3 regions of the Streptomyces sp. NPDC101225 genome follow, and region 2 is predicted to be linked to each of the others. Evidence: riboswitches for the same ligand, from Rfam matches in the RefSeq annotation. Region 2 holds a riboswitch; each other region holds the start of a gene.
The links. Region 2 has a riboswitch for cyclic di-AMP ahead of ACIRPX_RS28255 (C40 family peptidase). Riboswitches for the same ligand answer to the same signal wherever they lie in the genome.
Positions count from the first base shown of each region.

Region 1: it holds a riboswitch for cyclic di-AMP, as region 2 does, so the genes downstream of both, ACIRPX_RS40165 (M23 family metallopeptidase) here and ACIRPX_RS28255 (C40 family peptidase) in region 2, are expected to answer to the same signal.
Region 3: it holds a riboswitch for cyclic di-AMP, as region 2 does, so the genes downstream of both, ACIRPX_RS23785 (M23 family metallopeptidase) here and ACIRPX_RS28255 (C40 family peptidase) in region 2, are expected to answer to the same signal.

Region 1 covers NZ_JBIWOE010000050.1:16,160-26,141, forward strand. Annotated here, with positions in the region: gene ACIRPX_RS40140 (MFS transporter) at 1-680, shown strand, start outside; gene lhgO (L-2-hydroxyglutarate oxidase) at 751-1,971, shown strand; gene trmB (tRNA (guanosine(46)-N7)-methyltransferase TrmB) at 2,040-2,912, shown strand; gene ACIRPX_RS40155 (PrsW family intramembrane metalloprotease) at 2,983-4,353, shown strand; gene ACIRPX_RS40160 (aldo/keto reductase) at 4,394-5,344, opposite strand; gene ACIRPX_RS40165 (M23 family metallopeptidase) at 5,496-6,521, opposite strand; cyclic di-AMP (ydaO/yuaA leader) riboswitch at 6,533-6,690, opposite strand; tRNA gene ACIRPX_RS40170 (tRNA-Met) at 6,999-7,072, opposite strand; gene ACIRPX_RS40175 (dihydrofolate reductase family protein) at 7,122-8,255, opposite strand; gene ACIRPX_RS40180 (MarR family winged helix-turn-helix transcriptional regulator) at 8,319-8,834, shown strand; gene ribA (GTP cyclohydrolase II) at 8,942-9,583, shown strand.
Region 2 covers NZ_JBIWOE010000023.1:64,811-74,792, reverse strand. Annotated here, with positions in the region: gene ACIRPX_RS28275 (permease) at 1-305, opposite strand, end outside; gene ACIRPX_RS28270 (hypothetical protein) at 353-1,192, opposite strand; gene ACIRPX_RS28265 (LysR family substrate-binding domain-containing protein) at 1,265-2,038, opposite strand; gene ACIRPX_RS28260 (DUF5997 family protein) at 2,121-2,525, shown strand; cyclic di-AMP (ydaO/yuaA leader) riboswitch at 2,738-2,910, shown strand; gene ACIRPX_RS28255 (C40 family peptidase) at 2,964-4,301, shown strand; gene ACIRPX_RS28250 (LuxR C-terminal-related transcriptional regulator) at 4,484-5,233, shown strand; gene ACIRPX_RS28245 (VOC family protein) at 5,326-5,763, shown strand; gene ACIRPX_RS28240 (helix-turn-helix transcriptional regulator) at 5,769-6,758, opposite strand; gene ACIRPX_RS28235 (VOC family protein) at 6,872-7,270, shown strand; gene ACIRPX_RS28230 (MFS transporter) at 7,330-8,889, opposite strand; gene ACIRPX_RS28225 (carbohydrate kinase family protein) at 9,023-9,961, opposite strand; gene ACIRPX_RS28220 (class II aldolase/adducin family protein) at 9,958-9,982, opposite strand, start outside.
Region 3 covers NZ_JBIWOE010000017.1:118,491-128,472, reverse strand. Annotated here, with positions in the region: gene ACIRPX_RS23810 (alkaline phosphatase family protein) at 1-467, opposite strand, end outside; gene ACIRPX_RS23805 (DUF5998 family protein) at 467-1,063, opposite strand; gene ACIRPX_RS23800 (GNAT family N-acetyltransferase) at 1,120-3,948, opposite strand; gene ACIRPX_RS23795 (HPr family phosphocarrier protein) at 4,156-4,437, shown strand; gene ACIRPX_RS23790 (GntR family transcriptional regulator) at 4,600-5,295, opposite strand; gene ACIRPX_RS23785 (M23 family metallopeptidase) at 5,483-6,259, opposite strand; cyclic di-AMP (ydaO/yuaA leader) riboswitch at 6,272-6,467, opposite strand; gene ACIRPX_RS23780 (M16 family metallopeptidase) at 6,666-8,054, opposite strand; gene ACIRPX_RS23775 (M16 family metallopeptidase) at 8,051-9,445, opposite strand; gene ACIRPX_RS23770 (DNA topoisomerase (ATP-hydrolyzing) subunit A) at 9,762-9,982, shown strand, end outside.

The sequences.
Region 1 (9,982 bases), on a different contig from region 2:
AGGAGGCCGCGCAGCGGTACTACATCCAGGCGCTGCGCCTGGCGCGCGCGGCGGCCGACGTGCCCCTAGGGGGGTACGTGCTGGCGTCGATGTCGCTGCAGGCGACGTACCGCGGCTTCGGCGACGAGGGCGTCGACCTCGCGCAGGCCGCCCTGGAGCGCAACCGCGGCCTCGCGACCGCCCGCACCATGAGCTTCTTCCGCCTGGTGGAGGCGCGCGCGCACGCACGCGCCAACGACGCCCAGGCGGCGGGTGCCGCGCTGAAGGCCGCGGAAGGCTGGCTGGAGCGCTCCCGTGACGGCGACAACGACCCGAGCTGGCTCGGCTTCTACTCCTACGACCGGTTCGCCGCGGACGCGGCCGAGTGCTACCGCGACCTGAAGGCCCCGCGCCAGGTCCGCCGCTTCACGGAGCAGGCGCTGTCGAAGCCGACGGAGGAGTTCGTACGGTCGCACGGCCTGCGGCTGGTCGTCTCCGCGGTCGCGGAGCTGGAGTCCGGCAACCTCGATGCCGCGTGCGAGCAGGGCGTGCGGGCGGTGGAGGTCGCGGGGCGCATCTCCTCGGCGCGCACCACCGAGTACGTGAAGGATCTTCTGCACCGGCTGGAGCCCTACGGCGACGAGCCGCGGGTGGTGGAGCTCAGGGAGCGGGCCAGGCCCCTGCTGATGGCGCCGGCGTGAGGCCGGCCGACCTCCGCGTCCCCGCGTTTGAAGCGGCTGTCAGTGGCGCAGTGCACTATCGAATGCGGAGGTGGTGCAGGTGCGGCCGGAGATCGCTTACGACTGCGACGTGCTGGTGATCGGTGGCGGGATCGTCGGGCTGTCGACGGCGTTCGCGATCACGCGCGCCGCGCCGGGGACCCGGGTGACCGTGCTGGAGAAGGAGCCGGGGCCCGCCCGGCACCAGACGGGGCGCAACAGCGGCGTCATCCACAGCGGCATCTACTACCGCCCCGGCTCGCTCAAGGCGCGGTACGCGGTGCGCGGGGCCGCCGAGATGGTGAAGTTCTGCGCCGAGTACGGCATCGCGCACGCCGTCACCGGCAAGCTCATCGTCGCCACCGAGCGGGAGGAGCTGCCCCGGCTGCACGCGCTGGTGCAGCGCGGCCGGGAGAACGGCATACCGGTGCGGGAGCTGGGCACGACCCAGATCGAGGAGTACGAGCCGGAGGTGCGGGGCCTGGCGGCGATCCACGTCGGGACGACGGGCGTGTGCGACTTCGTGGGCGTGGCCCGCCAGCTCGCCGAGGCGTCGGGGGCGGAGATCCGCTACGGCGCGCGGGTCGAGCGGATCGACCGGCGGCCGGAGCTCGGGGTCGCGGTCCGCACCCGGGCCGGCGACGTCGTGCGGGCGCGCGTGCTGGTCAACTGTGCCGGGCTGTACTGCGACGAGGTGGCGCGGCTGACCGGTGACGACCCGCAGATGCGGATCGTCCCCTTCCGCGGGGAGTACTACGAACTGGCCCGGCCCGGCCTGGTGCGGGGTCTGGTGTACCCGGTGCCGGACCCGGCGTTCCCGTTCCTCGGCGTGCATCTCACGCGCGGGATCGACGGCGGCGTGCACATCGGCCCCAACGCGGTGCCCGCGCTGGCGCGCGAGGGATACGGCTGGGGTGTCGTGCGGCCACGGGAGGTGGCCGGGACGCTGGCGTGGCCCGGGGCCTGGCGGATGGCCCGGCGGCACTGGCGTTACGGCGCGGGAGAGATGCGGCGGTCGGTGTCGAAGCGTGCGTTCACGACGGCGGTGCGGAGGCTGCTGCCGGCGGTGGGCGAAGACGATCTGGTGCCCACGCACGCGGGGGTGCGGGCGCAGGCCGTGCTGCGGGACGGCTCGCTGGTGGACGACTTCCTGATCAAGGAGGGCCCCCGGACGGTCCACGTGCTGAACGCCCCCTCGCCCGCGGCGACCGCTTCGCTGCCGATCGGGCGGGAGGTGGCGAGGAGGGCGCTGGTGAAGCTGGAGGCGGTGTGAGGCGTGCCCCGCGCCACAGCACCGTCGCCGCCGCCCACCCCCGCCACCCCCGTAAAATCGACCCCACTGTGTCTGACTCGCTCAATGCCTCCGACGTCCCCCGACCCGCCGACCCCGCCCACGGCGAGCCGGGCGAGTTCTCCGCCCACGCACCCGGTGTCTCCGTCAGGCACACCAGGGCCAAGGGAGAGCCGCGGTTTCCCGACGGGCCGAAGGCCGATCCCGCGGGGTCGCACTTCGAGCGGCGGATCCGGAGTTTCCAGCCGCGGCGCAGCCGGGTGACGGCCGGGCAGGCGGACGCGCTGCAGCGGCTGTGGGCCCGGTGGGGGCTGGACATCGACGGGCGGGAGACGATCGATCTCGCCGGGCTGTTCGGCAACACCGGCCGCGTCGTGCTGGAGATCGGTTTCGGGATGGGCGAGGCGACCGCGCGGATGGCCGCCGCGGACCCGGCCACGAACATCCTCGCCGTGGACGTGCACACTCCGGGCCAGGGCAATCTGCTCAACCTCGCCGAGCAGAAGGGACTGTCCAACATCCGGGTGGGCAACGGGGACGCCATCATCCTGCTGCGCGAGATGCTGCGCCCGGACTCGCTGGACGGGCTGCGCGTGTACTTCCCCGACCCCTGGCCCAAGAAGCGGCACCACAAGCGGCGGCTGATCCAGCCGGAATTCCTCGACCTCGTGGCGGCCCGCGTCAGACCCGGCGGCATCGTGCACTGCGCGACCGACTGGGAGCCGTACGCCGAAAAGATGCTCGAGGTGCTGGGCGCGCACCCGGCGTTCGAGAACACACAGGCGGACGGCGGTTTCGCGCCGCGTCCCGACTTCCGGCCGCTGACCCGTTTCGAGGGCCAGGGTCTGGAGAAGGGTCATGTCGTGAACGACCTGCTCTTCCGTCGCGTACAGCACCGCAACCAGCCCTCCACCGGCGCCTGAACCCCTTCGGCCGCGCGGGCCATCCGACGTACCGTCGCGGGCGGCGCCCTGCCTCGTTAGGGTCAATGCCGTGGCCAGCAGTCCCCCGTACCCGACGCATCCGCCGCAGCCCGGCGGCCCGGCCGGCGCCTCGGCCGGTGGTGCGCTCAAGCATGTGCCCTGGTGGCGGCGGTGGGGGTCCCCCCGGGGCCGAGCGCAGTCGAGGGCTTGGGGGAGGGTGCGGTACGGCGCACTCAGTGCTCTTCTCGCACTCTCCGGGCTCGTCATCCTGGCCCTGGTGCGCAAGCAGACCGGCACCGAAGGGTTCCTGGTGGGGCTGGGACTGGCCGTGCTGCCCGTGCCCCTGCTCGTGGCCGCCTTCCGCTGGCTCGACCGCGTCGCCCCCGGCCCCTGGCGCAACCTGGTGTTCGCCTTCGCCTGGGGGGCCTGCGCGGCGGCGCTGATAGCCATCGTCGCCAACAGCTTCGCCACGAAGTGGATAGCGACGGCGACGGCCGATCCGTCCAGCGCCGACACCCTCGGCGCGACCGTGATAGCGCCCATCGTCGAGGAGTCGGCGAAGGCGGCGGCCGTCCTGCTGGTCTTCCTGTTCCGCAGACGGGACTTCACCGGGGTCGTGGACGGCGTCGTCATAGCCGGTGTCACCGCCACCGGCTTCGCGTTCACCGAGAACATCCTCTATCTGGGCACCGCCTTCGGCACCGACCAGCTCACCGGCGAGCGCGGCATCGCCTCCGTCACAGCCGCGACCTTCTTCGTGCGCATCATCATGTCGCCGTTCGCGCACCCCCTCTTCACCGTGCTGACCGGCATCGGCTTCGGCCTCGCCGCGGTCTCCCCGGAGCACCGGCAGCTGCGGCGGATCCTCGTCCCGCTCTCCGGCCTGCTGCTCGCGATGGGCATGCACGCGATCTGGAACGGCTCGTCGGCCTTCGGCGAGTACGGGTTCTTCGCCGTCTACGCCGCCTTCATGGTCCCGGCGTTCGGCCTGCTGACCTGGCTGGTGATCTGGACACGCCAGCGCGAACTGCGCACCGTGCGCGAGGAACTGCCCGCCTACGCCGTCGCCGGCTGGCTCTCCCCCGCCGAGCCCTACGCGCTCGGCTCGATGCGGGCCCGCCGGCTGGCCCGCGACTACGCCGCCCACTACGGCGGCCGGCCGGCCGCGCAGCAGGTCACCCAGTACGAGGCGTACGCGACCTCCCTGGCCTTCCTGCGGCACCGGGGACGCCGCGGCCGTGCCGGCGCGGACTTCGTCGTCAGGGAGCGGGAGCTGCTGTACGAGCTGTGGCGCCGCCGCGAGGTGGCCCGCCCGGCGCTGGACCACGCGGCGCGCGCGACGGCACCCGTGGTGCCCGTGGTCGCGCCGCCCTGGCCGGTGTACGGGGTGTACGGGTATCCGGCGATCCCGAATCCCGCGTACAACCCGTACCAGTCCTAGTCTCCTGACTCAGGGGACCAGGGCATGCCCGGCCGTGTGATCAGGCCGACGCCTGTGTCAGCCGCGCGAGTTCGGCGTCCGTGAGGGTCAGCTCCCCCACCGCCAGCAGGGCCGGCAGCTGCTCCACCGTGCGGGCGGACGCGATCGGCGCGACGACCGTCGGCCGGGCGGCGAGCCAGGCCAGGGCGACCGTGGGCACCGCGGCGTCGTGGGCCTGGGCGATCTCGTCGAGCGCGGTCAGCACCCGCCGGCCCCGCTCGCCGTCCAGGTACTGCGCCACCCGGCCCGCCCGCGCGCTGTCGACGGTGCTGCCGGGCCGGTACTTGCCGGTGAGGAAGCCGGCCGCCAGGGCGTAGTACGGCACGGCCGCGAGGCCGTGGCGCGCGGCCACCTCCTGGAGTTCGCCCTCGTAGGTGTCGCGCGAGACGAGGTTGTAGTGGGGCTGCAGCGCCACGTACTTGGCCAGGCCCTCGCGGTCGGAGAAGTCGAGGGACGCGCGCAGCCGGCCGGGTGAGATGTTGGAGGCGGCGATGTGCCGCACCTTGCCGGCCCGCACCAGGTCGTCGAGGGCGCCGACGATCTCCTCGACCGGCACCTCGGGCTTGTCGAAGTGCGTGTAGTAGAGGTCGATGTGACCGGTGCCCAGGCGGCGCAGGGAGGCGTCCGCGGCGGCCTTGACGGTGGCGGCCGTCAGGCCCGGGAACTCGGGGTGCTGGCTGACCTTGGTCGCGATGACCATGTCGTCACGGTTGCCGCGCGCCCTGACCCACCTGCCGATGATCGTCTCGGACTCGCCGCCCCGGTTGCCGTCGGCCCACGCCGAATAGGAGTCGGCGGTGTCGAGGAAGTTGCCGCCCGCGGCCGCGTAGGCGTCGAGGACGGCGAAGGACTCGGCCTCGTCGGCGGTCCAGCCGAAGACGTTGCCGCCGAGGCAGAGCGGGAAGACGTCGAGGCCGGAGGAGCCGAGCCTGCGCGGAGAAGGGGAAGTCATGCTCCACGTCAACGACCGCGCCGGGGCAGCCCATTCCACCGGCGCCGCAAAGATCACGTAAACCGGCGGCGGGGGCACGGCGGACGCGCGCACCCGCGCCGTGGTCCTGGCGTCGGGGGAGACGCCGGGACCACCGGGGTCCCGGCCTGGATCAGGGGGTGAGGCCCTTGCCGCGCAGCCACGTCATCGGGTCGATGGCCTCGGCCTGGCCGTTCGGGTGGACCTCGAGGTGCAGGTGCGGCCCGGTCACGTTGCCGGTGGCGCCGACGCGGCCGATGACCTCGCCGGTGCTGACCTTCTGGCCCACGCTCACACTGATCGACGACTGGTGGCAGAACCACAGCTCCGTGCCGTCGTCCAGGGTCACGATCGTGCGGTAGCCGTAGGACCCGGCCCAGCCGGCCTCGGTGACGGTGCCGCTGTGGACGGCCTTGATGGGCGTGCCCGTGGGGGCGGCGAAGTCCAGGCCCGTGTGGTAGCCGGAGGACCACATGGAGCCGGCCTGCCCGAAGGTGCCGGTGATCGTGTAGGACACGACCGGGAGCGTGTACTGCTTGGCCAGTTCGGCCAGGCGCGCGGCCTCGGCCGCCTTCTTGGCCTCCGCCTCGGCCTTCTCCTTGGCGGCGGCGGCCTTGGCGGCCGCCTCCTTCTCCGCCTTCGCGGCGGCGTCGTCGACCTGCTTGGCGAGGGCCGCCTCGGTGACGGACTGGGCCTTGCTCTCGACCTGGACCTGCTGGCTCTCGGCCTGCGCCATGATGCGGTCGCGCAGTGCCTGACCGGCGTCCTGGGCGCCCTGCTCGGTGTCCTCGGTGCTGACTCCGACGGTGCTGAGCGCGGTGGCCGAGCCCTTGGGCGTCTCGGCCGAGCCACCGAACATGTGGCCCACGGAGCCCAGATCGGGCATGGAGATGGACACCGGGGGCTTGCCGGTGTTGGCGCTGGCCATGCCGCCCGCGCCGACGGCGGCTATGACGCCGACGCCGAGGACCGTGGAGCTGCGGGCGAGTCCGCCGCCGCGCTGCTTGGCGACGCGGTGCCGGCCGCGGACCGGGCGGAGGGACTCCTCGGTGGGGTTCCACTCCTCCCACGGACCCTCGTCGGAACGGGGACCGGGGAAGCCGAAGGGCTCGGTGCTCGGCACGAACGGTGCTGCCGGGGCAGGCGGGTTGGACGCCACGTGGGCGCGCTCCTTTCCTTCCTTCTCGCCTACCGGGTTAGCTGACGGGTTCGGAGCAGGAAGGTCTCCTACGCGCGTATACCAGTCGTGGCTCCACGACGGTGTCCACGCGATTCACCCCTGGGTGGTGGTTCCCCGGTTCCCTTGCGGGATTCGGCACGTGCGCACGGAGCCGCCTCTTGTGACGGCTGGGACGACCGCGCTGCGTTATCGAACGTTAATAGACCCGGGGTGCCGATTCCAAGCTGTTCTGCTTGATCATTAATGCTTCTTGGCCTGGACGTAGGGGCCAAGAGAGGCGAAAAACGGGCGAGTTGACCGCGCCCCGGAAACCCCACCCGTTCTGACGGTGTGTCAGTCGTGATGCGGAAAGCGGTCGCCCGGTCACCGCGGGTGACAACAGCCGGTGACGGGCCTTCCGGGCGGAAAACACCCAGGGCCGGAATCCGTTTCCGGATTCCGGCCCTGGGCCTTGAGTAGCGGGGACAGGATTTGAACCTGCGACCTCTGGGTTATGAGCCCAGCGAGCTACCGAGCTGCTCCACCCCGCGTCGGTGTGTGACCAGCATACGCCATCCGCGGGACTGCCGGCGCCACGGCTCAGAAGCCCGGCAGATGACGGTTGGGCGCCTTGGCCTGCTCCTCGTGTTCCTCCAGTACGACCACCTCGACGCCCTGGGCCGCCAGCAGGCCGCTGCCGTCCGCGCCGGCGACGAAGGTGTCGGGCTCGCGCCAGGCCGTGACCACCCGCCGTACACCCGCGTCGAGGATCAGCCGGGCGCACGGCCTCGGCCGGGAGGCGCGGCGGGTGCAGGGCTCCAGGCTGCTGTAGACCGTGGCCGACGCCAGCCTCGGATCGGCCGGGCCGAGCTTGGCCAGGGCCGCCTCCTCGGCGTGCGCGACGGGGTCGCCGCCCTCGCGCGAGTGGCCGCGGGCGAGCTCGGTGCCGTCGGCGGCGACGATCACCGCCCCCACGCTGAAGGCCGTGCGGGAGGGCGGGCACAGGGCCGCCAGCTCACAGGCGAGGGCCAGCCAGCGGTGGTCGGCGGCGGTGGGCAGCGGGCCGGCCCCGGGGGCGGTGGGCTCGTAGCGCATGAGCACGACGTCCTCGATCCGCCGGGTCTCCGTCAGGCGCAGGCGGCCGCCCTGGTAGGCGCCGGGGCCGAAGAGGCGGGGCGCGTGCGGGTCGCCCACGAGGAGCGGGGCGAGGACGAGCTGGAGTTCGTCGGCGAGACCCTGCTGGAGCAGCTGGGTGTGGACCGTGCCGCCGCCCTCCACCATCAGGCGGCGCACGCCGCGCTCGTCGTGCAGATGCGCGAGGAGCGTGCGCCAGTCGAGGTCGGGGCCGAGCGAGACGACGTCGGCGGCGAGGCCGAGCGCGCGGGCCCGCTCGGCGCCCTTGTCGGTCGTGTACAGGAGCCTGTCGCCGCCGGTGTGCCAGAACCTCGCGTCCGGGTCCAGTTCGCCGGAGCCGCTGACGGTGACCTTGAGGGGATACTCCGGCCGCCCCGCCGCGACCCGCGCGGCCCGCCGCCGCGGCGCGTTGACCAGCAGCCGGGGGTTGTCGGCGCGGAGGGTGCCGGCGCCGACGAGGATCGCGTCGGCCGAGGCCCGCACCTCGTCCACGCGGTCGAAGTCGGCGGGGCTGGAGAGCAGCAGGCGTTCGGGGCCGGTGTCGTCGAGGTAGCCGTCGAGCGAGACGGCGGCGGACAGCAGGACGTGGGGGTACGGCATCGGACGCGCTCACTCTCGGACGGACCGCTTGGTTCAAGTTTGAAACAAACCTACACTGGGGCCATGACGACTCGCTGGCTCACCTCCAAGGAGCAGCGCGCCTGGCGCGCGTACATCGCCGCGACGCACCTCCTGGAGGACGCGATCGACCGGCAGCTCCAGCAGGACGCCGGCATGCCGCACCTGTACTACTCCATCCTGGCCAACCTCTCCGAGGCACCGGGGCGCAGCCTGCGCATGACCGACCTCGCCGAGAAGTCGAAGATCACCCGCAGCCGGCTGACGTACGCCGTGACCCGGCTGGAGAAGGACGGCCTGATCCGCCGCGAGGACTGCCAGTGGGACAAACGCAGCAGCTTCGCCACGCTGACGGACGAGGGGATGGCCGTGCTGGAGCGGACGGCGCCGGGACATGTGGAGACCGTACGCTCCCTGCTCTTCGACCGGCTGACCCCCCAGCAGGTCGAGCAGCTGGAGGACATCTTCTCGGGGATCGCGCAGGCGCTGGAGAGCGACGCGGAGCGCCCCGCCGCGGAGGACGTCCCGTGGCGGCGGCGCTCCTCCGGCCCCTGCTCGTGAGCCGCGCCGCAGGACGGTTGCTTCAAATTTAAAGCAGGGGTAGTGTCCTGCGGCGTAGATCTGCTTCAAATCTGAAGCAGATGCCGACCGGACCCGGGAGACCCCGCATGCCCGACTTCCCCGCCGCCACCCCGCGCGCCCGTGTCCGGGTACCGCTGCGCTTCCAGGACGGCTACAGCACCGACGCCGAACTGGTCACCTTCCACGGTCTGACCGACGGCCAGGAGCACGTGGCCCTCGTGCTCGGCGACCCGGCCCCCGGCACGACACCCCTGGTCCGGCTGCATTCCGAGTGCCTGACGGGCGACGTGTTCGGCTCGGCGCGCTGCGACTGCGGCCCCCAGCTGCGCGAGGCGGTCGAGCGGATAGCGGACCGCGGCGGGGTGCTGCTGTACCTGCGCCAGGAGGGCCGCGGGATCGGCCTCTACAACAAGCTCGACGCCTACGCCCTCCAGGACCAGGGCCTCGACACCTACGCCGCGAACGCGGCCCTCGGGCTGCCCGAGGACGACCGCGACTACACGGCGGCCGCGCAGATGCTGCGGGCCCTGGGCATCGACGCCCTCGACCTGCTCTCCAACAACCCCGACAAGGCAGGCCAGCTGCGCGACCTCGGCATCGACGTCCGCGACCGCGTCCCCACCGGGGTCTTCACCACGGCCCACAACGTCCGCTATCTGCGCGCCAAGGTCCTCCAGACCCAGCACACGCTGCCGCTCGCCCGGCTGACGGAACGCAGCGCGGGCTGACCGGAATTGGTGCGGGGCGGCGACGACCGACGCCCGGGGTATAAACGCCACCCGAAGACTCAGGTATATGCATACCTCGCTCGAAGCCGGGCAATTCAGGATGCGTCCGATGTGAAGAAAATCGTCGGCCGGTCAACCTCTGATGTTCCTCAAGTCGGCTGCACCCCGCACACGCAGGCTGCTTAGATTCCCTTTGGCCAGGTAAATAGGTCACCCTATTCCCACCACTGCACAACCCCCGGGAGAAGTTCCGGCATGTGCACAAGGACAGGCATGCTGACACGGCCGGCGACGGCCGTGGCTCCGACGGTCCGCACGCGGGGGCCCGCGTCCGCGGCCGGCCAGGCAGGACCCGTCCCTCCCGGTGAGACGCCTCCGCGTCCGGGCCCACCTCCTGCG
Region 2 (9,982 bases):
CGGGGCAGGATCCGGGTGAACAGGTCGGCCGGCACGAAGGCGTTGATCGCCCCCGACAGGACCGTGCCGAGGAGCAGGAAGGGCAGCGCCTGGACGGTGATGGCCAGGCAGACGGTCTGCCAGGCCGCGACGGCGGGCGGGTTCGGCCGGCCGATGCCGGTGAGCGCGAGGACTGCGGCGAGGATCACCGCCGCGGCGACGGCGAGACGCACGGGCCGTACGGTGGGGCGGCGCCGCGGAGGGCGGGCAGGCGCGACGATCGGCGCCTTCTCCGCCACATCGACCAGTTCATCCGTTTTGGGCATGGATACTCCGGATGTCGAATTTCGTGGCGAAGATAAGCCAGATCTCCCTACTTCACGGAGCGCACACGCCGCCCGAGACCGATCGATGAACGGGAACGGGAACGGGATTGGCCGTGCAGTGCCAGCACGATGGCGACGCCTATCGCTATCAGGTGCTCACGGCCGGCCAGGTTGGGCACGGCGATCGACTCCCACACCATGGACCCGCTGGTGAGCGCGAAGAGGACGGGAGCGCGCCGCACGACGGCGACGTAGGTGAACAGGCCCACGACCGCGGCGGACGGCCCGGTGTCCAGCACCCGCCCGGCCCCGGGCGGCAGCCCCAGCCCGCCCCACCCGGCTCCGAGCGCGATCATCACGCGCACCATGAGGGTGCCGGCCAGAGTGGTCGCGTACGAGACGACGAGCGTCCTGGTCCGGCCGAGGACGAGCTCGGCCAGCGCGAAGGCGAGGAACAGCTGCGTGATGCCGGCCCACACGGGCAGGTCGAGGGCCGGCACGTACAAGGACACCGGCGTGCGCAGCAGGGCCAGCCACAGCGGCAGGTCGGCGTTGACGCCGCCGAGGATGCGCACCGCCACCGCGCCCGCGGGATGCTGCGCCAGCGCGTGGAAGAAGATCACGCCGAAGGCGGCCACGAAGGCCAGCGTCAGCGCGGACAGCCCACGCCGCACGAGCTGCCGTACCGGATCGACCACGATGCCGTACCACTCGCCGCGCAGCGTGCGTCCCGCGAAGGACGCCGAGCGCCACCCCGCGGCCCGCAGCCGCGCGCGCACGCGGCGGCCAGCCGGGGCGGCCACCGGTGCGCCGGCGAGCGGCCGGCCGACGCGCACCTCGTCGGTACGCAGCGCGTCCACAGCGCTGTCCTCGCAGCGCTCCCCCATGCGAAGCAAGACTCCCCCTGAGAGGGTGCAGGTGACCCGTGCGACACAGGGCCACGCCACTCCACCCGAGGGCTATGCCCGGCGGCGGGGCTTCCTGCGCTTGGCGCCCTTGGAGACGCCGGATTTGCCCCCGGGGTTGCGTCCCGCCGTTTTTGCGCCGGTGGAAGTGCGCCGGTCACCGGCCTTCGCGCCGGACTTCGCACCGGACTTCCCGGCCGGCTCGGGCGCGGCCGCCTTGCGTCCCCGGGAGCTGTTGACCGTGCGGCCGCGGACGATGCCGATGAAGTCCTCGACCATGTCGGTGGTGGCCTCCTCCGGCCAGGCCAGGGCGACGTCGGAGCGGGGAGCGTCCACGACCGGCCGGTGGACGAGGTCCCTGCGGTGGTGCAGGCGGGCCAGCGACTGGGGGACGATCAGGAGGCCGATGCCGGCGGCGACGAGCTCGACCGCGTCCTCCGTGGTGGCGGGACGCTCGAAGGCCGCCTCGCCCGGCGGCCGGTCCCATGCGAAGACGTCGTCCAGCGGGTTGAGGAGGACCTCGTCCGCGAGGTCGTCCAGGGTCACCTCGTCCACGGCCGTGATCAGGTGGTCCTTGGGGACCACGACGACCGTCGTCTCGGTGTAGAGGGGGATGGCGCTGAAGTACGCACGGTCGACCGGCAGCCGGACGAGCCCGGCGTCGGCGTCACCGGCGCGCAGCACGCCGGACGCCTCGGCGGCCGGTACGGCGACGAGGGCCAGCGGGATCTCGGGCAGGCGCTCGTTCCAGATCCGCACCCACTTCGCGGGCGTCGCCCCCGGGACGTACGCGAGCCGGAACGTGGGGGATTCATCCGAGCCTGTCACGCTGCAAGGCTACCGGCCGCGCCCGGTGCCGGATCACCGGCCGCGGTCGGGGCCGTCGCCCCCGCTCGATACCCTTGGCCCCATGAAGTCGCACCAGAGCCCCCAGACGATGAAGCCCGCGACCGCGGCGAAGAAGCTGGGCGTGTACCTCGAGGCCACCCCCGCCGAGTTCCGGGAGGGTGCCGTCTCGCGGGCCGAGCTCGACCGGCTGCAGGCCGATCCGCCCGCGTGGCTGCGCGAGCTGCGGGCCAACGGTCCGCACCCCCGTCCGGTGGTCGCGGCGAAGCTGGGCGTCTCCATCGCGGGCCTCGCGCGCGGCGGTGTCACCGAGGCGCTCACCACCGAGCAGATCGAGGCGCTGAAGCAGGAGCTGCCCGAGTGGCTGCAGAAGGAGCGCGCGACCCAGGCGGAGGTCCGCAAGGAGGGCGCGCGGATCAAGAAGCGCGACGCCGAGCGTGCGGCCCGAAGCGAGTCCGGCCGGTCCTGAACCCTCGCCGTCCGCGTGCCGAACCCCGGCCGTCCGCGACGGAATGTCGCCTTCCGCACCCGCCGTGTGCACGAACCACGTATCTGACGGAGCGTCACGACGAAGGTCACAAAAGCGTATCGGACATTCCGCCCCTCAACCTTCACACGAGCCGCACAAGTTGGCTAGTTTGGCGGCAGGCCGCACGAGTTCCTCCGGCGCCCCGCCGGGACGTGCGGCCTCCGCCGAATCCGGTGCGCCCGCGCGGCAGCCGGAGCCGGGGACCCAACCGAACGATGGGGTGAATCGGCCCGACCGCCCACCAGGGCAGGGGCCGTAGGGCATACCTTCCGGATCTACCGCCCGAACCCGACAGCTAACTCGGTAGGCGGAGATGGAAGGAGTACGGCTCCCATGGCGCCGGAACGATCGTCGCGCCCCGGAGGCCCCGGCCCCGGCATGCGCAATTCCGCTCTCGCCACCGCTGCCCTGACCTCGGTGGCCCTGTTCTCGCAGACCGCCGACGCCGCACCGGTCACGGGGGACGAGGGCCCCAGTCGCGAGGACGTCCGGCAACGGGTGAGCAGCCTGTACGACCGGGCCGAGAGCGACACCGGCCTGCACAACATCACCCGGGCGCAGTCGGCGTCCCGGGGCCGCGGCGCCCCCGCGGGCGGTGGGCGGACCTCGGATCCCGAGCTGGACACCATCGCCCGGCAGTGGTTCCAGGGGGCGCGTTCGTCCCTGGGCCCGACGGTGCCGGCGACCCTGCCGGCCGACCGGATGCCCGCCCGGCCCGGTGCGCCGGCCCGCCCGAGGGAGCCCGAGCGCCCGCCCGTGCCGCGGGCCGCCGGTGCCGCCCGGGAGCTGGAGGCGCCCGCCCGGCCCGTGCTCGAACTGCCCGCCGCGGAGTCCCGCGGACGTGCCGCCGCGGAGCTGACGGCCGGTCCGGCGGCCGCGCTGCCCGCCGTGCCGGCCCAGCGCCAGGAGAGCTCGGCCCCGCCCGCGGCCCCGCCGGAGCCGAGGCAGACGGTGCTGCGCCGCTCCAAGCAGGCGAACCAGCGCAAGATCGCGACGGCCAGCGACCTGCTGTACCGCTACACGGCCCGGCAGACGTCCGTGGCTCCGCTCGCCGCCGCCCAGCCCCAGGCCCTCACCGCATGGCAGGACCCGGCGGAGCAGTCCCGCCGTGCGGCCGAGGAGGCGTGGCGACTGCAGCAGCCCAGCGTGCTGGACACGGGGGTGCCCGCCGCCGAGGAGTGGTGGACGCGGCAGCCGACCGTGCCCGACATGGGCGCGGCCACGGCCGAGGAGGAGTGGCGGATACGGCTGCGGCAGCCCAGCGTGCTGGACACCGGGGTGCCCGCCGCCGAGGAGTGGCGGACACCGCGGCCCAGTGTCCTCGACACCGGCATCCCCGCCGTCGAGACGCCCGTCGGCACCCAGGCCGACCGGGCCGTCGCCTTCGCCCGCGCGCAGATCGGCAGGCCGTGCCTGTGGGGTGCGGTCGGACCGGAGTCGTACGACAACGCCGGCCTCACCCAGGCCGCGTGGAAGGCCGCCGGGGTGGTGCTGCCGCGCAGCACGTCCGAGCAGGCGAGCACCGGCACGGTGATCCCGCTCGCCGAGAGCCGCCCGGGAGATCTGGTCTTCTTCCACGACAGCTTCAGCCATGTCGGGCTGTACACCGGCAACGGCATGATGGTCCATGCGCCCGGCCCCGGTTCGGTCATCCGCGAGGAGTCGATCCACAACGCCGGCGAGGCGGCCCTGCGGATCGCCGTGCGCCCCGCGTAGCCGTGCTGCGGGCCGCCGGCCCCCCGCTCCGGCGGCCCGCACGGTGGGAGCATCCGAGATCGTCGCGGTTGCCCGTTGCAGTCTCGGGCAGCGCACGGTGGTGCCGGTATGGGTACAACTGCGTAGGCGGCGGACGAGTGGAGAGGCACGTGGGACTGGCGCGGGGTTCGGCACACGAGCGCATGCTGTCGGTGGCCGTCGCGGCGCTCAACGAACGTGATCCCGGGCGGCTGTGGCCGCTGCTGGCGAGTGCCCTGCCCACCGTGTGCGGCGGCGAGACCCTGGTCTACAAGCTCGACGACTGGAACGAGACCGAGGGCACGGTGGGCGTTCCGCCCGCCGTCGCCGCCGCGTTCGACGGGCTCGCGCGGGACGAGCTGGGCCTGCTGCGCGCGGGCTATCCGTTCGCGCGCCACTACGCGGCCGGGCCCGACCGCTCCCCCCGCACCGCGCGCCGGACCGCGGGGTCCGCCTGGCCGGCGAGCCCGACCGCGCGCCTGCTCGGCGAGGTCCTGGACGCGGACCATGTGCTGGCGATTCCGCTGCTCCGGACGACGACGCCGATCACCGGGTGCATGGTCTACCGCTCCGGTGCGGACTTCACCGACGACCAGGTCCGCGCGGCCGAGCAGGTGCAGCCCCTGCTGGCGGCGGTCGAGGAGCAGCGGCGGCTCCTGGAACGCTGGCAGCGGTCGGCCGTCCCGGAGCCCGCGCGGGAACGGGCCGAGGACTGTCCGCTCACGCCCCGCGAACTGACCGTGCTGCTCCTGCTCGCGGACGCGCTGACAGCCGCCGCGATCGGCCGCCGGCTCGGCATCTCGGACCGTACGGTCCACAAGCACGTCGAGAAGATCTACCGCAAACTCGGCACCAGGGATCGCATCAGCACGGTGCTGCGCGCCCAGCGCCTGGGGCTGATCCCCACGCCATGAGCGGTGGCGGTGCGCACCGACCGGCCACAGCACTAGCCTGGCACGACCGGCGGGCGACCCGCCCGCCGACCCGCGACTCCGGGGAGTCGGTCATGAACCTGAAGCCGAACCGCTCCATCCCCGCGTCGACCGTGATTCCCGTCCTGGTCTATCCGGACGTGCGCGCGGCGGTCGCATGGCTCGACGCGGCCTTCGGGTTCGTCGAACAGGTGCGGATCGGTGAGGGGCACCGCGCCCAACTCGCCTTCGGGGACGGCGCCGTGATCGTCGGGGACACGCACGGGGAGCGCAGGCCCCCGCGCCCCGGCGAGGTCACGCACTCGGTGACGGTACGGGTGGCCGACGTGCGCGCCCACTGCGCGCGGGCCCGGGCACACGGCGCGCGGATCGTCATGGAGCCGACGGACTTCGAGTACGGGGAGCGCCAGTACACGGCCGAGGACCCGACCGGTCACCGGTGGACGTTCTCCGAGACGCTCAGGGACATCGCTCCGGAGGACTGGGGCGGACAGACGGTCCCGGGCGGCTGACGCCGTCAGGTTCGGCGGGCGCGGGTGGCGAGGCGGTCGGCGAGCGCGAGGACGAGGTCGCGCAGTGCGTCGGGGCGCTCGACGACGAACGGCCGGTCGAGCGCGGCGAGGACCCCGGGCAGCCAGTCGAGCCGCTCCACCCGGAGCTCGGCGCGCAGCCAGCGCTCGCTCGCCCGGTCCGCACCCGGCTCGGGCGCGCACTCCTCCAGGCGCGCGACGCCGGCGGGAAGGTGGGCGCGGATCCGGTCGGCCGTCGCGTGGATACGCAAGGTCACCTCGTGCCGGTACTCGGCCGTGGCGAGGGCCGTCAGCACCCGCTGTGCCGGATCGGGACCGGTGGGCGTTTCGAACGAGCCGGGCAGGGCCCGCGCGTCGGCGATGCGATCGAGCCGGAGGGTTCTCTCCTCGCCGATCCCCGCGTCGAGGCCCGTGACGTACCAGCGACCCCCGTGGGCGACGACCCCGTAGGCGTGCAGGGTGCGTTCGCTGCGCCGCCCGTCGCGGTCGGTGTAGCGGATCGAGACCGGCCGGCGGTGGCGCACCGCGTCGGCGACGGCGAGCAGGATCTCGGCGTCCGGGGTGTCGGCCTCACCGGGCTGATCCGTGAAGGCGAGAGCCTCCGTCAGCGTGTCCAGGCGGCGGGCGATGTGCTGCGGCAGCACCCGGCGGATCTTCGCCGATGCCGTCTCGCTCGCCGTGCGCTGCGCCGTCGTGAGGCCTGCCCGGCGGCCGGCGATCAGGCCGAGCAGCACGGCGAGCGCCTCGTCGTCGCCGAGCATGAGCGGAGGCAGGCGGTAACCCGGGGCGAGCCGGTATCCGCCGTAGCGGCCGCGCACCGATTCCACCGGCACGTCCAGATCGAGCAGATGGTTCACGTACCGCCGCACGGTGCGCCCTTCGACGCCGAGCCGGTCGGCGAGTTCGGCCACCGTCCGGGTGCCGCCGGACTGCAGCAGTTCCAGGAGTGTCAGTACACGGCCGGTGGGTCGGGGCATACGCGCAGCCTAATCCCGATACCGGACCGATTCTGTCCTCTATCTTCCCTAGCCTGCGACGTGCACGCCTTCCGTACAGGCCGGCGCGGGCCGGCCCAGCCGAGGAGATTCCCATGGACTTCGTCTCGATCCGCATCATCACCGGCGACGTGGCACGCCTCGTCGCCTTCTACGAGCGCGCCACGGGTGCCCGGGCGGCCTGGGCCACCGAGGACTTCGCCGAGCTCAGGACCGCGACCGCCACCCTGGCGATCGCCGGCACCCGCACCGTCCCGCTGTTCGCCCCGGACTCCGCCCGCCCGGCGGACAACCACAGCGTGATCACCGAGTTCCTCGTCGACGACGTGGACCGCGTCCACCGGGACCTGACCGGTTTCGTCACGGACTTCGTCGCCGAGCCGACCACGATGCCCTGGGGCAACCGGTCGCTCCTGTTCCGCGACCCCGACGGCCATCTCGTCAACTTCTTCACCCCCGTCACTCCGGCGGCCAAGGAGAAGTTCGCGCGCTGACACCGGGCCCCGGGCCGCCCGCACGGGAGCCGTGCACGGGAGCCGGGAGAGTGCGGGGCTCAGCCCTGTCCGGTCCCTGGCCCCGTCCCGCCCTGCAGCCGCTCCAGGTCCGACGGCCGGACCTGGATCGCCACCACCGCGATCAGGGCGGCGATCACGGCGAAGATCGCGGCCGTGACGAAGGCGGCCGAGACGCCGGCCGTCAGGACGTGGTCGGAGTAGGGCGAGGGGAGCCGGCCGGTGCGGCGGAAGCGGAGACGCTCGGCCGGGGTCGCCTGGGCCAGGAAGCGGGGGATCTGCTGGTGCGCCTCGTTCGTGCTGGCCGTGCCGAACATGGTGACCAGGATGGACAGGCCCAGCGAACCACCCACCTGCTGCGTGGCGTTGAGGAGTCCGGAGGCGGCGCCGGTCTCCTGGACGGAGACGTTGGAGAGCGCCATGAGCGTGAGCGAGACGAACTGCATGCCCATGCCGAGGCCGAAGACGAGGATCGGCCCGAGGATGCTGCCGGCGTAGGTGGAGTCGACGTCGGTCAGGGTGAGCCAGGCCAGGCCCCCCGCGGCGAGGACGGCGCCGACCACCATGAAGGGCTTGGGACCGAACCTGGGCAGGAACTTCGAGGCGAGCGCGGCGCCGACCGCGATCACCGCGCTGACCGGCAGGAAGGCCAGCCCCGCCGCCAGGGGGCTGAAGCCGAGCACGTCCTGCACGAAGAGTGTGAGGAAGAAGAACATGCCGAAGATCGCAGCGGCGAGGCTCAGCATGATCCCGTACGTGCCCGCGCGGTTGCGGTCGGCGAACATGTGCAGCGGGGTGATGGGCTGCCGGGAGCGCCGCTCGATCAGGACGAACCCGGCCAGCACGACGGCCGCCGCGGCGAACGAGGTGAGCGTGAGGCCGTCCCGCCAGCCCTCCTGCGCGGCTCTGATGAACCCGTAGACCAGCAGCACCATGCCCACGGTGGAGGTCAGCGCGCCGGCGATGTCGAAGTGGCCCTCGTGGCGTTCGGACTCCTTGATGAAGCGGGGCGCGGCCAGGGCGATCAGCACGCCGATGGGCACGTTGACGAAGAGCACCCAGCGCCAGTTCAGCCACTCGACGATCATTCCGCCGGCGAGCAGCCCGATGGCGCCGCCGCCGGAGGAGACCGCGGCGAAGACGCCGAACGCCCGGTTGCGTTCCGGGCCTTCGCGGAAGGTCGTGCTGATCAGGGCGAGTGACGTCGGGGAGGCGATGGCGCCGCCCACCCCCTGCAGGGCCCGCGCGGCCAGGAGTTGGCCGGAGCTCTGCGCGAAGCCGCCCAGCAGGGAGGCCAGGGCGAAGAGCAGTACGCCGAAGACGAACATCCGCCGCCGGCCCAGGATGTCGCCGGTGCGTCCGCCGAGGAGCAGCAGGCCGCCGAAGGTGAGGGTGTAGGCGTTGACCACCCAGGACAGGCTCGTGGTCGAGAAGTCCAGGGCGCTCTGGATGTGCGGCAGGGCGATGTTCACGATGGTGATGTCGAGGACCACCATCAGCTGGCACGAGGCGATGACCAGCAGCGCCACGCCGTTTCCGCCGCCGCCCGGTTCACGGGAGGCGGCCTGTGCTGCGGGGCTGGGCCGGGGGCTGCTGCTCATGGTGCGTGAACTCTCAGTGAACGGTCACGTCCACTGTCCGACCGTACGCTCCCCCCGTGACCGTCACCACTCGGCCACCGCTCGACCGCGGAATCCGCGCGCGGCGGCGCGGCGGACCACGGTCGTGCCCCGGTCAGGTGCGCGTCTTGTGGGTCATCGCGAACTCGTCGGCCTCGGGCAGGTCGAAGTCACCGTGGTCGCTGCCGAGGCCCTGCGCCACCAGCGCCGCCGCCGCGCAGCCCAGGACCGCGGCCTCGCGCGGGGTGCGGCCGAGGCTGAGACCGCGCAGGAAGCCGGCCGAGAAGGCGTCGCCGCAGCCGGTGGTGTCGACGACCTCCACGTCGAAGGCGGGAACGGTCTCGGTGCCGTCCGCCGTGACCAGGAGCGCGCCGTCGCCGCCCCGGGTGACGGCGACGAGGCCGGCCCCCGCGGCCAGGAACTTCCTGGCGCCGGTGACGAGGTCCTCCTCCTCGCTGAAGCCGTGGACCTGGTCGTCGTTGGGCAGCAGGAAGTCGACGTACGGCAGCAGCGGCTCGATCTGGTCGTAGGTGCCGAGTGCGCCGGGGGCGAGCAGGTCGACGGAGGTGACCACGTCGTGCTCCTTGGCGTGCGCCAGGATGCGCGCGGCGACGTCGGCGCCGATGAGTTCGGGGCCGCCGAGGTGGAGATGCGTGGACTCGGCGACGGCGTCCCAGGGCACGTCGTCGAGGCCGTAGGTGACGTTGGCGCCCAGCAGGTGGAGGGTGGGGCGGTCGCCGTTGGGGCGGACGGGCAGGACGGTCGCCGAGGTGGAGGTGCCGACGCGGCGGACGACCAACTCGGTGTCCACGCCCGCCCGGTCGAGGAGCTGGAGGAGCAGGTCGCCGGTCGGATCGGTGCCGATCGCGCCCGCGGTGCGCACCGAGGCGCCGAGTTTGGCGAGGGTGAGCGCGGTGCCGGCGGCCGTTCCGGCGGCGGTCATCCTGATGTCGTCCACGAGGGTGGCGCCCTGGCCCTCGGGTATCTCCTCCACCGGCCGTACCAGCACGTCCAGTACGTGCACGCCCATCGTGACGACCTTCTGCGCCTTCATCGGGTTCCCTCCTGCGCGGGT
Region 3 (9,982 bases), on a different contig from region 2:
TGGTTCATCAGCTCGCCGGTCTTGGGGTTGCGCGCGGTGTAGCCGGGCAGGCCGTGCGCGCCGGGCGGCAGGCCGGTGCCGACGGAGGCCAGGGAGGTCGCGGTGGTCGCCGGGTAGCCGGTGGTCAGGGGGCGCCCGGTGCCGCCGCGCGAGCTGCCGAGGAGCGAGGTCATGAAGGGGGCCTCGTCCGGGTGCGCCCTCAGCTGCTCCCAGCCGAGACCGTCGATCAGGAAGACGCAGTTGCGGTCGGCGGGCGTCAGCTCGGTGATCGCGGCCGTCGTGTCCGGTACGCCCATGCCCGCGGCCAGCGTGGGCAGCAGGTCGGCGAGCGAACCGCTGCCGTATGCGGGCAGCGGCGCGGAACCGACGGCGAGGGGTTCGGGGTGACCGTCCCAGGAGGCGGAATCGGCAGGTGTGGGCACGGAGCGCCCTCGATCATGGGCTGAGGGGGGAGACGGGTGGGCCATCAGCGGCTGGTGTCCGCGGTCGCCTCGGAGAGGGACTGGGCGAAGGCGAGCGCCTGGCGCACCGTCTCCGGGCCGTCCCCGGCCTCGCTGACGCGCAGGCTGAGGTCGTCCGCCGTCGAGTTGCCCGTGTACCCGTGGTCCGCCTCGCAGTTGGGGTCGCCGCAGGTGGCCGGTTCGAGGTCGATGCGGGAGACGGCGCCCCAGCCGATGGTGAGGACGACCTCGCGGGGCAGCGTGCCCGGCTGGTACTGCTCCGGATTGGCGACCACGCGGCTGACCACGACCGACGAGATCCGGCCGAGCTTGACCGACTCCGTCGAGGTCGTGGCGTACGGCGTCGGGGAGGTGTCGTCCGCCGCCTGCTCGTCGGTGTGGCTGACGATGAAGCGGTTGCCGGTGAGGACGAGCACGGTCACGTGCCGCCGCACCTCGTTCTGGTCGAACGTCGTCTCCTGGTGGACCAGGTACGACCGGACGGGCTCGCCGCCCACGGCGGCCTCCACCGCCTCGGCCACGAGGGCCGGGTAGTAGCCGCTGCGCTCGATCGCCGCACGCAGCCCCTGGGTCGTCGTACTGGTCTTGGCCATGACGTCCATCCTAAAGGGGTGCGCCGACTGCGAGGCACCGGTCATGCGGTGCGCGTGTGCACGTCTCAGTAGAGGGGGAGCGTGCGCGGACCGAGGTCGCCCCGGGCGGGCGGCGGCGCGAGACGGACCGAGGCGCCGAGAACGGTCAGGCCACGCGGCGCGACCACGACGGGCTCCAGGGTCACCGCCACGACCTCCGGGTGATCGTCGACCAGGCGGGACACCCGCAGCAGCAGCTCCTCCAGCGCAGGCGTGTCGACCGGTGTCGAGCCGCGCCAGCCGAACAGCAGCGGCGCCGTCCGGATCGAGCGGATCAGCGAGGTCGCCTCCCGGTCGGTGACCGGGACCAGCCGGTGCGCCATGTCGCCGAGCAGCTGGGAGGCGGCTCCGGCCAGCCCGAAGGACAGGACGGCCCCGGCCGCGGGGTCGATGACGGCCCGCACGACGGTGTCCACGCCGCGTGGTGCCATCTGCTGCACCACGGGCCGAAGCTCCTCCGGCTTGCCGAACAGCTCGGTCAATTCGGCGTACGCCCGCCGCAGTTGCTCTTCGTCGGCGAGGTCCAGCCGTACGCCGCCCAGGTCGGCGCGGTGGCGCAGGTGCGGGGCGGTGGCCTTGAGGGCGACGGGGTAACCGAGGTCCGCGGCGGCGCGGGCGGCGTCGTCCGGGGTGAAGGCGGGGACGGCCTTGCGCACGGCGATGCCGTACCGGCCGAGCAGCTCGTGGGTCTCCTCGGTGCCGAGCGTGAGCCCCTGGCCGCGCGCGAGCATCCCGTCGACGAGCCGGGCCGCTCCCTTCTCGTCGATGTCCTCGTACTCGGGCACCTTGCCGGGCTCGGCCGCCTCGCGCCGCCACTGGGCGTAGTGCACGGCCTCGGCCAGGGCGCGGACCGCGCGCTCGGCCGCGGGGTAGGCGGGGATGAGCCGGGGGCCGGTGTCGGGCGCGGCGGGTTCCTGGGGGCGCACCGGTGGCGGCAGCTGCTGCGAGGGGCGGAGCCGGCGGGCTCCGGAGGCTTTGGCGTGCGGCTCGGGCGCGGTGCTCGTCGCGGCCGACAGTGCCTCGGCGAGGCCGCCGAGTTCCACGTGCACCACGAGCACCGGCTTGCCCGGGACCTGTTCGGCCGCCGAGCGCAGCGCCTCCGCGAGCTCGGCGTCCCCCGGCGAGCCCTCACCGATCGCCGGGATCGCGGTCACCACCACGGCGTCGCACGTGTCGTCCGCCAGGGCGCGCGCGAGCGCCGCGTGGAAGTCGCCCGCCGACGCCTGCGTGGTCAGGTCGAGCGGCCGCAGGGGCCGCAGCCCTTCGGACAGGCAGGCGTCGTAGGTGAGCAGGCCCAGTGATTCGGAGTTGCCGAGGATCGCCACGCGCGGTCCCGCCGGCAGCGGCTGGCGTGCGAGCAGCAGGCCCGCGTCGACCAGCTCGGTGATGGTGTCCACCCGGATGACCCCGGCCTGTCTGAGCAGTGCGGAGACCGTCGCGTGCGGCAGCTGCGTGGCCCGGACGGCGTGCCCCTGGGGTGCGGAGCCGGCACCCTGGACCACGACCAGCGGCTTGGCGGCCGCGGTCCGCCGGGCGAGGCGGGTGAACTTGCGCGGGTTGCCGATGGACTCCAGGTACATGAGGACGACGTCGGTGTCCGGGTCGTCGTACCAGAACTGGAGCACGTCGTTGCCGGACACGTCGGCGCGGTTGCCGGACGACACGAAGGTCGAGACGCCCGTGACCCCGGTGACTCCGCCGCCGCGGCGCTGCAGCCGGGACAGCAGCGCGATGCCGATGGCCCCGGACTGGGCGAACAGCCCGATCCGGCCGGGTCGGGGCATGTCGGGGGCGAGGGAGGCGTTCAGCCGCGTCCCGGGCGACGTGTTGATGATGCCGAAGGCGTTCGGGCCGACGATCCGCATGCCGTACGTACGCGCGTGCCGTACGAGTTCGCGCTGGCGCTCGCGCCCCTCGGGCCCGCTCTCGGCGTATCCGGCGGAGACGACGACCAGCCCCTGCACGCCGTGTTCGCCGCACTCGGTGACGACCTCCGGCACGTGGTCGGCGGGGACGGCGACCACCGCGAGGTCGACGGGCCCCCCGATGTCCCGCACCGAGCGGTGGGCGGGCACCCCGTCGAGCTCCTTGAGCTCTTCGGGCAGCGCCTTGTTCACGGCGTACAGCGCCCCGGTGAAGCCGGCGTCCCGGATGTTGTCGAGGATGCTGCGGCCCACGCCTCCGGGCGTGCGGCCGGCGCCGACGACGGCGACGGAGCCGGGCAGGAGCAGCCGCCGTACGGACCGGCCCTCGGCGCGCTGCTCCCGCGCGCGCTGCACGGCGAGCGACCGGTCGGTGGGCTCGATGCCGAACTCCAGGTGGACGACGCCGTCCTCGAAGCTGCGCTTCTGGGTGTAGCCGGCGTCGGTGAAGACCTTGATCATCTTGACGTTGGCCGGGAGCACCTCGGCGGTGAAGCGGCGGATGCCCCGCTCACGGGCGACCGCGGCGACGTGTTCGAGGAGCGCGGAGGCGACGCCGCGCCCCTGGTGGGCGTCCTGGACGAGGAAGGCCACCTCGGCCTCGTCGGCCGGTGCCGACGCGGGCATTCCGTCGGCGCCGATGCGGTCGTAGCGTACGGTGGCGATGAACTCGCCGCCGACCGTGGCCGCGAGTCCCACCCGGTCCACAAAGTCGTGGTGCGTGAAGCGGTGGACGTCCTTGGCGGACAGACGAGGGTACGGCGCGAAGAAGCGGTAGTACTTCGACTCGTCCGAGACCTGCTCGTAGAAGCTGACCAGGCGCTCGGCGTCATCAACGGTGATGGGGCGGACGCGCGCGGTGCCGCCGTCGCGCAGCACCACGTCGGCTTCCCAGTGGGCGGGGTACTCATGCCGGTCCGACGAGGTCTGCATGGGGCCCAGAGTACGGCTCGCGTCCGACAACGGCGCGAGGCAGTCTGTGGGAAGGACGGCAGTCGCCGAGAACAGAACAAGGACGCACGTCGGGCCGAGGCCGCGGTCCGACGGCCCACCCCCGGCGGAGCGGAGGACCGCTCCGCACATGCTTCACGTTGTGGGAAACTGGTCTAGACAACCCTGAACACCGAAGGGCAGCATCACATGGCTGAGCGCCGCGTCAACGTCGGCTGGGCCGAGGGCCTCCACGCCCGCCCCGCTTCCATCTTCGTCCGGGCCGCCACGGCCGCAGGTATCCCGGTGACGATCGCCAAGGCCGACGGCAACCCCGTCAACGCGGCCTCCATGCTGGCCGTCCTGGGCCTCGGCGCCCAGGGGGGCGAGGAGATCGTCCTCGCCTCCGACGCCGAGGGTGCCGACGCGGCGCTCGACCGGCTGGCGAAGCTGGTCTCCGAGGGGCTCGAGGAACTCCCCGAGACCGTCTGATCCCGGCACCGCGGAAGGGCTCGTCCGAATTATCGGACGAGCCCTTCACATTTCCCCCCGGCGGCCCGACAGAAATTCCGATCAACGCCGGTGGAATTCTCAGCCAGGGCAGCAGAAATAACCCCCCGGCCAATTCCACCCCCTTTGTATACGGCGCGCATGTTAATGGCGCGGGCCCGTCACGTTTACGGCATGTTGCGAGGTCCTCACAGGGTCGGCGCGATCGCCGCCGGGAGCGAACCGCAGCCGGTGCGCCGCACTGGAGCGCTCGGTGTGCAGGGTCGTGATCGCCCGCGCGCGCTCGCCGTCGCCGCGGGCCACGGCGTCGACGATCGCGCCGTGCTCCGCCCAGGACTCCACGGGGCTGGCGGGCGCCTCCTCGGTGTACATCCAGGCGATCTTGTGCCGCAGCTGGGTCAGCATCGAGGTCAGGGCCGGACTGCCGGACGCCTGGGCGAGAGTCTCGTGGAACCAGCCCTCCAGGGAGCGCAGATCCTCACTGGTGCCCCGCCTGGCCCGCTCCTGCCCCAGCCGGACCAGGCCGCGCAGGACCTTGAGGTGGGCCTCGGTGCGCCGCTGGGCGGCCCGGGAGGCGGCGAGCGGCTCCAGGAGCACACGCATCTCCAGCAGGTCGGCGGCCTCCTGCTCGTTCGGTTCCGCCACGCAGGCGCCCGCGTGCCGCCGGGTCACCACGAAGCCCTCCGCCTCCAGGGTGCGCAGCGCCTCGCGCACGGGGACGCGCGAGACACCGTAGCGGCGGGCGAGGAGTTCCTCGGTGAGCCGGCTGCCGCGCTCGTAGACACCCGCGACGATGTCGTCCCGGATCGCTGTGCACACCGAGTGCGCCGGAATACGCATGACCGACCTCCGACTTAATCCCCGTGAAACGCCAATGATTGACGTGTGTTCCGGTGACTCTATTGCACGGGGCCGGAATTTCCGACGGCGGGCCGGAATCCATGGATATTTTTTGGACACCGGGGCCGGCGAAACCGAAAGGCCCCGGCCGGGAGGCCGGGGCCGGGGGAGGTCGCGCGGAGGTTCGTCAGACGCCGACGCCGTGCGAGCGCAGGTAGGCGACGGGGTCGATGTCCGAGCCGTACTCGGGCGTCGTGCGGGCCTCGAAGTGCAGGTGCGGCCCGGTGGTGTTGCCGGTCGAGCCGGACAGGCCTATGTGCTGCCCCGGGGTGACCGTCTGGCCGGCCGAGACACCGATGGACGACAGGTGGCCGTACTGGGTGTACGTGCCGTCGTGCATCCTGATGACGATCTCGTTGCCGTAGGCGCCGCCCCAGCCGGTCCGGACGACGGTGCCGGCGCCGACGGCGTGCACGACCGTGCCGCTCGCCGCGTGGAAGTCGATGCCCGTGTGGCTGCCGGAGGACCACAGGGAGCCACCGGTCTTGTAGCCCGTCGACACGTACGAGTGCGACACCGGGGCGACGAAGCGGTTCAGGCGCCTGCGCTCGGCCGCACGGGCCGCGCGTTCCTCGGCCGCACGCTCCGCCTTGGCCTTCGCGGCGGCCTTCAGGCGCGCGGCCTCCTCGGCGGCCTTCTTGCGGGCGGCCTCCTCGGCGGCGTGCTTCTGGGCCTCGGCCTGGGCGTCGATCTGGTCGGCGATCGCGTTGCCGATGGTGATGACGGGGTTGAGCCCGGTCTGCTCGAAGGAGTGGTCGACGGAGTTCCCGGCGGCGAACGAGGGGGCGGCGAGAGTGCCGACGACGCCGGTCGTGGCGAGGGCCGCGACCCCGGCGGCCCTGACGGTGCCGCGCTTGATCATGCTGGGACGACGGTGCTTCCCGGTGGCGCAGTTGAACGCCATGAACTGGCTGGTCCTTTCCTTCCCTCTCGCCTACCGGGTTAGCTGACGGGTTCGGAGCAGGAAGGTCTCCTACGGACCCCCTCGCCGGTGCGCGGGCGTCCGATTCACCCCAAGGACTCGGATCCCGCCGGCCGCGACGGCGGCGACGGAAGGGTGGGTCCCCGGCTCCCCTGGCTCGCGCCGTACGGGGACTCGGCGATGGCTGTCCGGTGCCGCGGGCGCGGCGCACTGCCTGACGAACAGCCCGGAAGACGCTAGGCAGAGCCGTCTTCAATCCCCAAACGGATCCCGGCTTTTGTAGCGCATCCCACAGGGCAGACGGGCAACTCTCCCCCAATTCGGACATACGAGGGCCCTGGTGACACATCCGTCACCAGGGCCCTCACGCGTGCGTGCCCCGTACTCGCTACTCGGCGGACACCACGGTGACTTCGCCGATGCCCAGAGCCGCGACCGGCTCCTTGATCTGGCTCGCGTCACCGACGAGGACCGTGACCAGGCGGTCCACCGGGAAGGCGCTCACGGCGGCCGCGGTGGCCTCCACGGTGCCGGTGGCGGCGAGCTGCTGATAGAGCGTCGCCTGGTAGTCGTCGGGCAGGTGCTGCTCGACCTGGTCGGCCAGCGTGCTCGCCACGGCCGCCGCGGTCTCGTACTTCAGCGGCGCCACCCCGACGAGGTTCTGCACGGCGACGTCGCGCTCGGCGTCCGTCAGGCCGCCCTCGGCCAGCGTGCGCAGCACCGTCCACAGATCCTGCAGTGCCGGGCCGGTGTTGGGCGTGTCGACGGAGCCGCTGATGGCGAGCATCGCCGCACCCGTGCCGTCCGGGGCGGACCTGAGGACCTGGCCGAAGGCGCGCACACCGTAGGTGTAGCCCTTCTCCTCGCGCAGGACGCGGTCCAGACGGGAGGTGAGGGTGCCGCCCAGGCAGTACGTGCCGAGCACCTGCGCGGGCCAGACGCGGTCGTGCCGGTCGGCGCCGACGCGGCCGATGAGCAGCTGCGTCTGGACGGCGCCGGGGCGGTCCACGATGACCACGCGCCCGGTGTCGTCGGCGGTCACCGGCGGCACCGGGCGCGGCTCGGCCGAGGAGCCCGTCCAGGCGCCCAGGGTGTCGCCGAGCAGCGCGTCCAGGTCGATGCCGGTGAGGTCGCCGACGACCACCGCGGTGGCGGTGGCGGGCCGGACGTGACGGTCGTAGAAGGCGCGTACGGCCGCGGCGTCGATCTTCTCGACCGTCTCCTCGGTGCCCTGGCGCGGGCGCGACATGCGCGAGGCCGCCGGGAACAGCTGCTTGGAGAGCTCCTTGGCCGCCCGGCGGGAGGGGTTGGCCAGCTCGTGCGGGATCTCGTCCAGGCGGTTGCGGACCAGCCGCTCCACCTCGCTGTCGGCGAACGCGGGCGCCCTGAGGGCGTCGGACATCAGGCCGAGCGCCTTGGCCAGACGGGAGGCCGGGACCTCCAGGCTCAGGCGCACGCCCGGGTGGTCGGCGTGCGCGTCGAGGGTGGCGCCGCAGCGCTCCAGCTCGGCGGCGAACTCCTCGGCGGAGTGCTTGTCGGTGCCCTCCGAGAAGGCCCGCGCCATGATCGTGGCGACGCCCTCGACGGCGGCCGGCTCGGCCTCCAGGGGCGCGTCCAGGGAGACCTCCACGGCGACGACCTGCTGGCCGGGGCGGTGGCAGCGCAGGACGGTCATGCCGTTGCCGAGCGCGCCGCGCTCCGGTGCCGGGAACGCCCAGGGCCTGGCCTCGCCCGCCTGGGGCTGCGGGTGGAAATCCATCGTGGCGAGCTCGGTCACTTGGCCGCCTCCTCGTTGTCGTCGCCGGCTTCGACCGTGGCCTCGGCCTCAGGGTCTTCCGGGGGATTCGCGTCCTCGGCGGCCTCCGCCGAGACGGGCTCGTAGACGAGCACCGCGCGGTTGTCGGGGCGCAGGCGGGCCTTGGCGACCTCCTGGACCTCCTCGGCCGTCACCTCCAGGACGCGCCGCACGGCGGTGAGCGCGAGCTGCGGGTCGCCGAACAGGACGGCGTACCGGCACAGTTCGTCCGCGCGGCCCGCGACCGTGCCGAGCCGGTCCAGCCACTCGCGCTCCAGCTGCGCCTGGGCGCGCTCCATCTCCTCGGCCGTCGGGCCCTCCTCGGCGAACCGGGCGAGCTCCTCGTCGATGGCGGTCTCGATGACCGGCACCTCGACGTCACCGGAGGTCTTCACGTCCAGCCAGCCCAGTGAGGGGGCTCCCGCGAGGCGCAGCAGGCCGAAGCCGGCCGCGACGGCCGTACGGTCGCGCCGTACCAGCCGGTTGTAGAGACGGGAGGACTCGCCGCCGCCGAGGACGGTGAGCGCGAGGTCCGCCGCGTCGCACGCGCGCGTGCCGTCGTGCGGCAGCCGGTAGGCGGCCATCAGGGCGCGTGCCGGAACCTCCTCCTCGACGATCTCGCGCAGCTGCTCGCCGATGACGTCGGGCAGCGAGCCGTCCCGGGGCGCGGGCTTGCCGTCGTGCGCGGCGATGGACCCGAAGTACTTCTCGACCCAGGCGAGCGTCTGCCCCGGGTCGATGTCGCCGACGATCGACAGGACCGCGTTGCCCGGCGCGTAGTACGTGCGGAAGAACGCGCGCGCGTCCTCGAGCGTCGCCGCGTCCAGGTCGGCCATCGAACCGATGGGGGTGTGGTGGTAGGGGTGGCCCTCGGGGTAGGTGAGCGCGGTGAGCTTCTCGAACGCGGTGCCGTAGGGCACGTTGTCGTAGCGCTGCCGGCGTTCGTTCTTGACGACGTCCCGCTGGTTCTCCATGGACTCCTCGTCCAGGGCGGCGAGCAGGGAGCCCATACGGTCGGCCTCCAGCCAGAGGGCGAGCTCCAGCTGGTGGGCGGGCATGGTCTCGAAGTAGTTGGTGCGCTCGAAGCTGGTGGTGCCGTTGAGCGAACCGCCCGCGCCCTGCACCAGCTCGAAGTGGCCGTTGCCCTTGACCTGTCCCGAGCCCTGGAACATCAGGTGCTCGAAAAGGTGAGCCAGGCCGGTACGCCCCTTGACTTCGTGCCGGGAACCGACGTCGTACCAGAGGCACACCGCCGCGACCGGGGTCAGGTGGTCCTCGGAGAGCACCACGCGCAGGCCGTTGGCCAGGCGGTGCTCCGTCGCTGTCAGGCCCCCGGAGCCTGCCTGGTCTGTGGCCGTGTGACCCATGGTCATGTACGTCCCTTCGATCGCCGAGGCGGTGGTTCGAACCGCGGTTTTCCTGCCGTTCCTGCCACTGTATGCAAGCGTGCGGAACGTGGGCGAAGTTCCCGGACGACGTACGCCCACAGCGGATCGCGTAACCTGCGGGCAGCCGCGGCGAGGGTGATCCCCGAGCGCCGGGCCGGGCCGCCCGCACCGGGTCCTGGCCCGCGTTGTCAGTGCCGCGGTCCACAATGGTCCGCGTCAGATCCCGTTCACGCTTCAGGCAAGAGTGAGCCGAAGGGGCGCGACCCGTAGGCGAGCGACCAGAAAAGAGGAGCCGGCAGCGATGGCCCGCCGCAGCACGAAGACCCCGCCGCCCGACGACGCGTACGAGGAGAAGATCCTCGACATCGACGTCGTCGACGAAATGCAGGGCTCCTTCCTCGAGTACGCGTACTCGGTCATCTACTCGCGAGCCCTGCCCGACGCCCGCGACGGCCTCAAGCCGGTGCACCGCCGCATCGTGTACCAGATGAACGAGATGGGGCTGCGCCCCGACCGCGGTTA